2 regions of the Pectobacterium aroidearum genome follow, and region 2 is predicted to be linked to the other one. Evidence: predicted binding sites of a transcription regulator. Region 2 holds the regulator's gene; the other holds the start of a gene.
The links. The regulator LexA, encoded in region 2, represses DNA repair genes until DNA is damaged. The targets are predictions, from matches to a motif close to TNCTGTATGTACATACAGNA.
Positions count from the first base shown of each region.

Region 1: a site for LexA is predicted at 1,841-1,860, ahead of uvrB (excinuclease ABC subunit UvrB). Genes of this name have one in related genera too.

Region 1 covers NZ_CP166097.1:3,292,766-3,297,397, reverse strand. The annotation lists gene bioC (malonyl-ACP O-methyltransferase BioC) at 1-533, shown strand, start outside; gene bioD (dethiobiotin synthase) at 526-1,206, shown strand; gene uvrB (excinuclease ABC subunit UvrB) at 2,084-4,096, shown strand; gene AB8809_RS15050 (glyoxalase/bleomycin resistance/dioxygenase family protein) at 4,125-4,556, shown strand; gene yvcK (uridine diphosphate-N-acetylglucosamine-binding protein YvcK) at 4,532-4,632, opposite strand, start outside.
Region 2 covers NZ_CP166097.1:4,432,098-4,436,729, reverse strand. The annotation lists gene plsB (glycerol-3-phosphate 1-O-acyltransferase PlsB) at 1-1,641, opposite strand, end outside; gene AB8809_RS19960 (diacylglycerol kinase) at 1,769-2,134, shown strand; gene lexA (transcriptional repressor LexA) at 2,245-2,853, shown strand; gene AB8809_RS19950 (CsbD family protein) at 3,348-3,557, shown strand; gene zur (zinc uptake transcriptional repressor Zur) at 3,649-4,158, opposite strand; gene AB8809_RS19940 (pirin family protein) at 4,265-4,632, opposite strand, start outside.

The sequences.
Region 1 (4,632 bases), 1.1 Mb from region 2:
CCATGCTCGCACAGGCGCGTGAGCAGCAGGCTGCTGATCGCTATCAGGAAGGGGATATCGAAAACCTGCCGCTGGCGGATTGCAGTGTGGATATCAGCTATAGCAATCTGGCCGTGCAGTGGTGTGACTCGTTACCGCGCGCGTTGGCAGAGATGTATCGGGTCACGCGTCCGGGGGGCGTGATTGCGTTTGCGACACTGGCAGACGGCTCCTTAAGCGAACTGTCGCAGGCGTGGCAGCGGCTGGACGGCACGCAACGGACAAATCGCTTTCTGCCGCTCTCCGCCATCGACGCTGCTTGTCAGCCTTACCGGCATCATCTGGTGCAAGAACGTGAGGTCTGCCTATTCCCTGATGTATTGGCGTTAATGAAATCGCTGAAAGGGATTGGGGCGACCTGGCTGCATGAAGGGCGCACGCCGGGGCTATTGAGCCGGGCACGACTGGCGGCGCTGTCTGCCCACTATCCGCAAGAGCAGGGCGGCTACCCGCTCAGCTATCAACTGGTTTATGGAGTGATTTATCGTGATTGAGCGCTGGTTTGTGACGGGAACGGATACCGAAGTGGGGAAAACGGTCGCGAGTACGGCGCTGCTACAGGCGGCGAGTCAAGCGGGGTACCGGACCGCAGGCTATAAACCTGTGGCGTCAGGCTGTGAAATGACGGCCGATGGCATTCGCAACAGTGATGCGCTGGCGCTTCAGGCGAATAGCAGCGTCCGGCTGGATTATGAGGCCGTGAACCCGCTGGCGTTTATGGAACCGACGTCACCGCATATTATCAGCGCGGTAGAGCAGCGGCCTATCTCTCTTTCGGCGCTATCCGCAGGGCTGCGGGCGTTAGAAACACAGGCAGACTGGTTGCTGGTTGAGGGCGCAGGCGGGTGGTTTACGCCGCTGTCGGCGCAGGATACGTTTGCCGACTGGGTGATACAGGAACAGCTTCCCGTGATTTTGGTGGTCGGCATCAAGCTGGGGTGTATCAACCACGCGATGTTAACCGCCCATGCGATTCAGCATGCGGGTTTGCACCTTGGCGGCTGGATTGCTAACGACATCACACCGCCTGGAAAATGGCACCAGCCGTATCTGCAAACGCTGCAACAGCGCCTGCCTGCGCCGATGCTGGGCGAAATTCCTTACTTATCGGATCTTCAGCAGCATAATCTGGGGCAATATATCGATATTGGGTTATTAGCGGAGTAATCATTTTTGTTAACCCTCGGCTGACTTTAATCATCACAGTAGGTTTTATTGTTTTTTTACCGGCATCTGTTTTCATAAGTATAAAACCTACATTTTTATAGCGATCAATAGATAAAACCTTCTTGAATTTTCCTCTCACTCCCCGCATTGCCTGAATTGTTGTGATGCAGTCCCCTGCTGTTTTTAGTCTTTTTCCATCTAATACTTATGCGATAAATCACAGAAAGAGTGTGAAGAAAATCCATATCAGAGGGAATCACGAATGAAGTGGGTATTTCTCTAACTCAGTGCTGATGCGGGCTTGTGGGAGTTATCCACCATTTCTGTGGATAACTATGTGTATTATGGATAGACAACGCGTCCTAACCGAGAGCTGGCGCGGGTTGTCGCCAGGTTGGCGCTATTCTCCACGGTTTTGCTAATTTATTTATTATCATATGCTTAAGTAAAATCAAGCGTCTTAAGCAGCAACGGTGTGTAGTTGCATAAATTAACGTCATCAGGTGTCCCCGCATGTTACATTTTTACCAAATCTGGGGATAAATCATGATGATTTTATCTGGTAGATTGAAGATGAATGTGCTAGCAAATTCATTTGTTGATTAATCATCCAATCCAGCGATAATTTTCTTGATGCTGTTTTTATATCCAGTATCATTGCGGTGGCGAATTTCGCAATTGGCATTCAGAATAAAGCTCGTATGTCACACGTGTCAGTGTGGTCGCTGTCGTGTGATCACGGTGCGACAAAGGATGCCGATGATGACCCGCAGCCGTGCCTGAAATCGTCAGTCTGTGTCTTTTACCTGCCTCCGAGCATCCACCCATGAACGTCGCCTTGAGCGATGCGTAATAACGATAAGTAGCGTGCTTAACGATGAGTAAAGTATTTACACTGAATTCCGACTTTAAACCGGCAGGCGATCAGCCTGAGGCCATTCGTCGTTTAAAAGAGGGCCTGGAAGACGGGTTAGCGCATCAAACGCTGCTCGGGGTAACCGGTTCAGGTAAGACGTTCACGATCGCCAACGTGATTGCCGATCTCAATCGGCCGACGATGATGCTGGCGCCAAATAAAACGCTGGCAGCTCAGCTGTACGGCGAAATGAAAGAATTCTTTCCTGATAATGCCGTCGAATACTTCGTTTCGTACTACGACTATTATCAGCCGGAAGCCTACGTTCCGAGTTCGGACACCTTCATTGAAAAAGATGCATCGGTTAACGAACATATCGAACAGATGCGTCTTTCCGCGACAAAAGCGCTGTTGGAACGGCGTGATGTGATCGTCGTGGCTTCAGTGTCCGCTATCTATGGTCTGGGCGATCCCGATTTATATCTGAAAATGATGCTGCACCTGACGCAGGGGATGCTGATTGACCAGCGTGCTATTTTGCGGCGTTTGGCTGAGTTGCAGTATTCCCGCAACGATCAGGCGTTTCAGCGCGGTACCTTCCGCGTACGCGGTGAGGTGATTGATATTTTCCCTGCGGAATCTGACGAAATCGCGCTGCGTGTTGAACTGTTTGATGAAGAAGTGGAACGATTGTCGCTGTTTGACCCGCTGACGGGGCATGTCCTCCAGACGGTGCCGCGCTATACCATCTATCCAAAAACGCACTACGTCACGCCGCGTGAACGTATTTTGCAGGCAATGGAAGACATCAAGGTGGAGCTGGCCGATCGCAGAAAGGTACTGCTGGCGAATGATAAGCTGGTGGAAGAGCAGCGGTTGAGCCAGCGCACGCAGTTTGATCTGGAGATGATGAACGAGCTGGGCTATTGCTCCGGGATCGAAAACTACTCACGCTATCTTTCCGGGCGTGGCCCCGGTGAGCCGCCGCCGACGCTGTTTGACTATTTACCGGCAGACGGACTGCTAGTCATTGACGAATCCCACGTTACCGTGCCCCAGATCGGTGGTATGTATCGCGGTGACCGTGCGCGTAAAGAGACGCTGGTCGAATATGGCTTCCGGCTACCTTCGGCGCTGGATAACCGCCCGATGAAATTTGAAGAATTCGAAGCGCTGGCGCCGCAGACGATCTATGTCTCCGCGACGCCGGGTAACTATGAGCTGGAAAAATCGGGTGGTGAAGTGATCGATCAGGTGGTGCGTCCCACTGGGCTGCTCGATCCGCTCATTGAAGTGCGGCCTGTGGCGACGCAAGTGGACGACCTGCTTTCCGAGATTCGCCAGCGTGCGGCGGTTAACGAACGTGTGCTGGTCACTACGTTGACCAAACGAATGGCGGAAGACCTAACTGAATATCTGGAAGAACACGGTGAGCGCGTACGTTATCTGCACTCGGATATTGATACCGTCGAACGTGTTGAAATTATCCGCGATTTACGCCTTGGTGAGTTTGACGTGCTGGTGGGTATCAACCTGTTGCGTGAAGGGCTGGATATGCCAGAAGTGTCGCTGGTGGCGATTCTGGATGCGGATAAAGAGGGCTTCCTGCGCTCCGAGCGTTCTCTGATTCAGACGATTGGTCGTGCAGCGCGTAACCTACGCGGTAAGGCGATTCTGTACGGCGACAAGATTACGCCATCCATGGCAAAGGCGATTGGCGAAACGGAACGCCGTCGTGAGAAGCAGGAGGCGTACAACACCGAACACGGGATTGTGCCGCAGGGACTCAATAAGAAAATTTCCGATATTCTGCAATTGGGCCAACCCACGAACAGAGGCAAAGGGCGAGGCAACCGTAAAGCGGCAGAACCGGCTGCACGTTATGAGCTTATGACGCCGAAAGCGCTGGAGCTGAAAATCCGCGAGCTGGAAAGCAAAATGCTGACGCATGCGCAGAATCTTGAGTTCGAAGAAGCTGCCGCCTTGCGCGATGAGTTACAGGCACTGCGCGCACAATTTATCGCTGCATCCTAACGATGCAAGCACTCACTGAGGATCAATGATGGACCCTATTATACCGGGTGTTGAGGTGCTGTTTGTGGCGGGTTTCGGACCGATCGTGAAATCGCTGTCTGACAGCCATGCGCTCTATGTCGATACGCTGAAGTTGCCGCTAAAGCCTGTTGCGGAAGGGAGCGATTATCTGGTGAGCGATACAATAGATGGCGTGAAACACTTCGCCCTGTGGCCATTGTCACAGGCCAGCGAATCCTGCTTCGGGCAGGGAAGCTGGCCTGCGGATCTGCCTGAACCGCAAAGCTGGCTGGAATTTGAAGTGGCGGATATGACGGAAGCGACCCGTACGCTAAAAGCGCAAGGCTATGCGCTGCTGGTAGAAAACCGTCTTGAACCCTGGGGACAGCAGGTCACGCGTTTCCTGAGTCCCGAAGGCATTTTGATTGGCGTGACTTATACGCCGTGGCTGCGGGATTGAGAGCCTAGTAGCTGTAGCGCACGATCGATAGCCTGACGCAGTAGCTCACGGTCATGATGGTGAGGAACATCTGCTG
Region 2 (4,632 bases):
TTGCATTTGCTCGCGAGTCAGTGAGCGCTGGCGGGATGCCAAAAGAGCCGTAGAACACAGGTTCATCGCGTTTGCTGCCGCAGAATTATTGATGCGTACCATGATATCCATCGAGATATCCTGCACCGTCGGCGTTAGCCAACTTGGGCGCTGTGCTTCGATAGGATCAATCGCATCACGCCATTGCGGAACATGCTGGTTCAGATAGGTGGTCAACGGGAGTGGTTCACCGAAGTTCACATACCCCTGGCCGAGATTACGCAGTTTGCGTAAACCGCGCACCATCTGCATAAAGCCTTCTTTTTCCTTCACCGCGCCGCGCAGCTCTTTCGCATAGGTGCCGACTTCCATCACATGCTCGTAGCCGACATAAATCGGCACCAGCGTGATAGGGCGCGTACCGCCTCTGAGCATGGCCTGAATCGTCATCGCCAGCGTACCGGTTTTCGGCTCTAACAGGCGACCCGTGCGTGAACGTCCGCCTTCCATGAAGTATTCCACCGAATAACCACGGGCAAACAGTTCACCCAGATACTCACGGAAAATAGTGGAATACAGCTTATTGCCTTTGAAGGTACGACGAATGAAGAAGGCGCCAAGGCGACGGAAGATCGGACCCGCTGGCCAGAAATTAAGATTGATGCCTGCGGCGATGTGCGGCGGCACTAGGCCCTGATGGTATAGGACGTAGGACAGCAGCAGATAGTCCATATGGCTGCGGTGGCAGGGCACATAGACAATACCATGACCATCCTGTGCCAGCTGACGAACGCGTTCGGCGTTATGGACGTTGATCCCTTGATAAAGGCGGTTCCACGTCCAGCTTAAGACGCGATCCGACAGACGCACGGCTTCGTAGGAGAAGTCGGCGGCGATTTCTTCCATCAACGCAATGGCGTTCTGCTGCGCTTTTTCATGGGAAATCTTCTTACTGCGCGCCTCATCGTCTACGGCCTTCTTGATCGCTTTGGAATCCAGCAGCTTATTAAACAGTTCCTGACGTACCGGCAAGCGTGGGCCAACTGCCGCCAAACGCTGGCGGGAGAAGTGCATACGCGCGACGCGCGCCAGTTTGTGGGCTATGGTTTTGTCAGTGCCATGCTCGGTCGCCATATAGCGCAGCGACACCGGGCTGGAGAAGCGAACAAAACTGTCACGCCCTAGCCACAGGACGGCGAAGAATTTCTCAATGCCGTTGAGCAATCGCAGGTGTGGTGTAGCCTGAGAATGGCCTTCCCGACCCGGAGAACGTCCAAACATCACGGAAACCGGCACCATCTGCACGTCTAAATCTGGATTGGCGCGATGCAGATCCAGATAGTCGTGGAACAGCTTGACGGATTTCTGCTTGGGAACGTAATAGCGGAAGACGCGCGGCCCGTCATTAATAAAGACGTGGCTGGGAAGTTCGACGCCGTTGAATTCGAACGATTGCGAGGGATCGGGTAACCCCAATGCCAGGCATTTCGCGCGTAGCGTCAAGAGATCCGCCTGAGAGTTATAAGGCAGAACATAGAGTATAGGACGTGAGGGATCTAACCCCAACTCGACCACGGGATCTGCGGGAATAACTTTACTTTTAACCAGCAGTTTTAGTGGGAGATTCAATAATTTATAGTAAATTTTACGCCAACCTGACATAACAACTTGGAGCCTCTTGTTAGCAATGCGCCGCAAGGATACCAGAAACTGCGTCGGAAATCTGTGGTGGTGAGACAACGTAAGCGCGTTAAAATGCGAACTATTTTACGTAAAGAATGGAGGATAAATGAATAAAGCAACGGGGATGACCCGGATTATTAAGGCGACCGGTTATTCCCTTAAGGGGCTGAAGCAGGCTTGGCAACATGAGGCGGCATTTCGTCAGGAAACAATATTGACGATTGTCGGCGTGATTATTGCGTGTCTGCTGCCGGTTACGCTGGTCGAAAAGCTGCTGCTGATCGGGTCTGTGGTATTGATTATGCTTTTTGAGCTGGCTAACAGCGCCATTGAAGCGGTTGTCGATCGTATTGGCCTTGAGCATCACGAATTATCCGGTCGGGCGAAAGATATCGGGTCGGCGGCTGTTTTTGTTGCCATCGTGTTAGCGGCTGTCGTGTGGGGTAGCATTCTCTGGCAACATTTTGCCTGACGGCACGCATAAATGAATAAAAGTCAGAGGCTTTGCCTATATCTCCATTCCCAATTGTGGCGTACCTGTATATACTCACAGCAAGACTGTATAAACAACCAGGGGGCGGAATGAAAGTATTAACAGCAAGGCAGCAGCAGGTTTATGACCTGATCCGCGATCACATTGCGCAGACCGGAATGCCGCCAACGCGCGCGGAAATTGCTCAACAGCTGGGGTTTCGCTCTCCCAATGCGGCTGAAGAACATCTGAAAGCACTGGCGCGTAAAGGTGTGATTGAAATCGTATCGGGTGCTTCTCGAGGTATTCGTCTGCTGATGGAAGAAGAGACGGGTATTCCTCTGGTTGGTCGCGTGGCCGCAGGTGAGCCTCTGCTGGCGCAGGAACATATCGAATGTCACTATCAGGTTGACCCTGCAATGTTCAAACCCAGCGCTGATTTTTTGCTGCGCGTGAGCGGCATGTCGATGAAAGATATCGGTATTATGGATGGCGATTTACTGGCCGTGCATAAAACGGAAGATGTACGCAATGGTCAGATTGTCGTCGCGCGCATTGACGATGAAGTGACGGTAAAACGCCTGAAAAAGCAGGGCAATATGGTGCACCTTCTCGCTGAAAACGAAGAGTTTGCCCCCATTGTTGTTGACCTGCGTCAGCAGAGCTTTTCGATAGAAGGCTTAGCGGTTGGCGTGATTCGTAACAGCGACTGGAGCTAACGGTCATAGAGATGCACTGCTCGTCTTTCTGGGTCAGTGCATCACGTTTTTGTGTTAATCGCTTTATGTGTGAGTTGCTTCATGTGTGAGTGCCCCGCGTGTTAATCTGCTAGTTGTATATATTTCGTTACATTTCGCGTGTGTTTTCTCTTCTCTCCCTTACCGCCTGTTTTTCCATTACTTTTACGGTCATTTTTCCTTTCTTGGCGCCTTCGCTAGTTACAGATTCCTTATTTTTAATTTTAAGTAAAATATTCGACTATAATTTTTATCAAGGTAAGCATTTTTATCTCGATTGAGCGTTTAGTCATTAAACATTAGCCATCACATTTAGGTTAGCCTGGCAGATCGAGGAAGGGCAGTGGTGCAGAGCACCGTGATGGTTCACAGAATGATGACTCTGCTTACTGAACAATTTATCTGACACTGACTGACGCCTACGTCGGTAGTGACGATTCATTTATGCGCAATACACCTAAGGTACGGAGATTCTGATGAATAAAGACCAAGCCAGCGGTAACTGGAAACAGTTTAAAGGTAAAGCGAAAGAGCAATGGGGCAAATTAACGGATGACGATCTGACGGTCATCGAAGGTAAGCGTGACCAACTGGTGGGGAGAATCCAGGAGCGTTACGGGTACGCAAAAGAAGCGGCAGAGAAAGAAGTGAAACACTGGGAAGAGCATCACAAATATCACTGGTAGTGAACGTGATGCTAAAAAACGATAGCCCTGAGGGCTATCGTTTTTTTTATATAGAAAAACCTTGTCAGGCAGAAGGCCCCATCAATAAGCGCTAGCGTTTTTTAATCGGAACCGTATGGTCGTGATCGCAATGATCCGGCTGCTTGCATGATGCCACTTCCTGACAGCCTCCACACAGCCCGTGCGCTTCCACAACGCTGTGGCGCAGCGTAAATCCCGACTGCTGTGCCAGGCTACGTAATGTTTCTTCCACCCCTTCGGTTTGACGTTCCGTAACCTGTCCGCAGCGGTCACAGATGAAAAGGGCAGACGTATGGCTGTGGTCTTCGATATGGTGACACAGCACGTAGCTGTTGTTTGATTCGACTCGATGAATGAAGCCTTGTTCCAGCAGAAAATCCAGCGCGCGATAGACGGTCGGCGGTTTGGCCTGGGGCTCGGAAACTCGCAGCAGATCCAGCAGGTCATAAGCGCTGATAGCACCTGACTGCTGTGCCATAAGGCGTAAAACCTCTAACCGCTGTGGCGTTAGACGCACAGCGCGCTGCTGACAAATCTGTTCAGCCTGGGCAAGAAGTTTGTCCTGTTTGGTTGAATCCATTGTCATATCACCCTGACGCATTGAGGAACAAGACGGATATCTTACCACGGCTGAATAAAAACGCCGAACTGGCGGCGTTTTCCTGATAAAACAACGGACAGAAGATCTAGACGACCAGATCGATGAGCAGCGCACGCAAAGGCGATTCTGCCCGTAGCGTCAACGTTGTTTCTTCTTTGATAAAGGCGCCGTCGCCACAGTGTAGGGCTTCACTGCTCTGATTGCCTTTTACCACCATTGAACCGTGAATCAGTTGGAGGTATGCCTGATTTCCCTGCAGCGCGATCGTGCTTTGCTCATTCTGCTGGAGATCGACATGGTGGATCCAAACCTGCTGGCGCAGTTGCAGACTGGTGTGTTCACCTTCCGGCGACGCAAGCAGAGTATGGCTGGATGAATCCAATTCCATACGCTGTAACGGACTGTTCTCTCGAGTCTGACAGGCGTTTAGCCATAATTGCAGCCGCGTCAGCG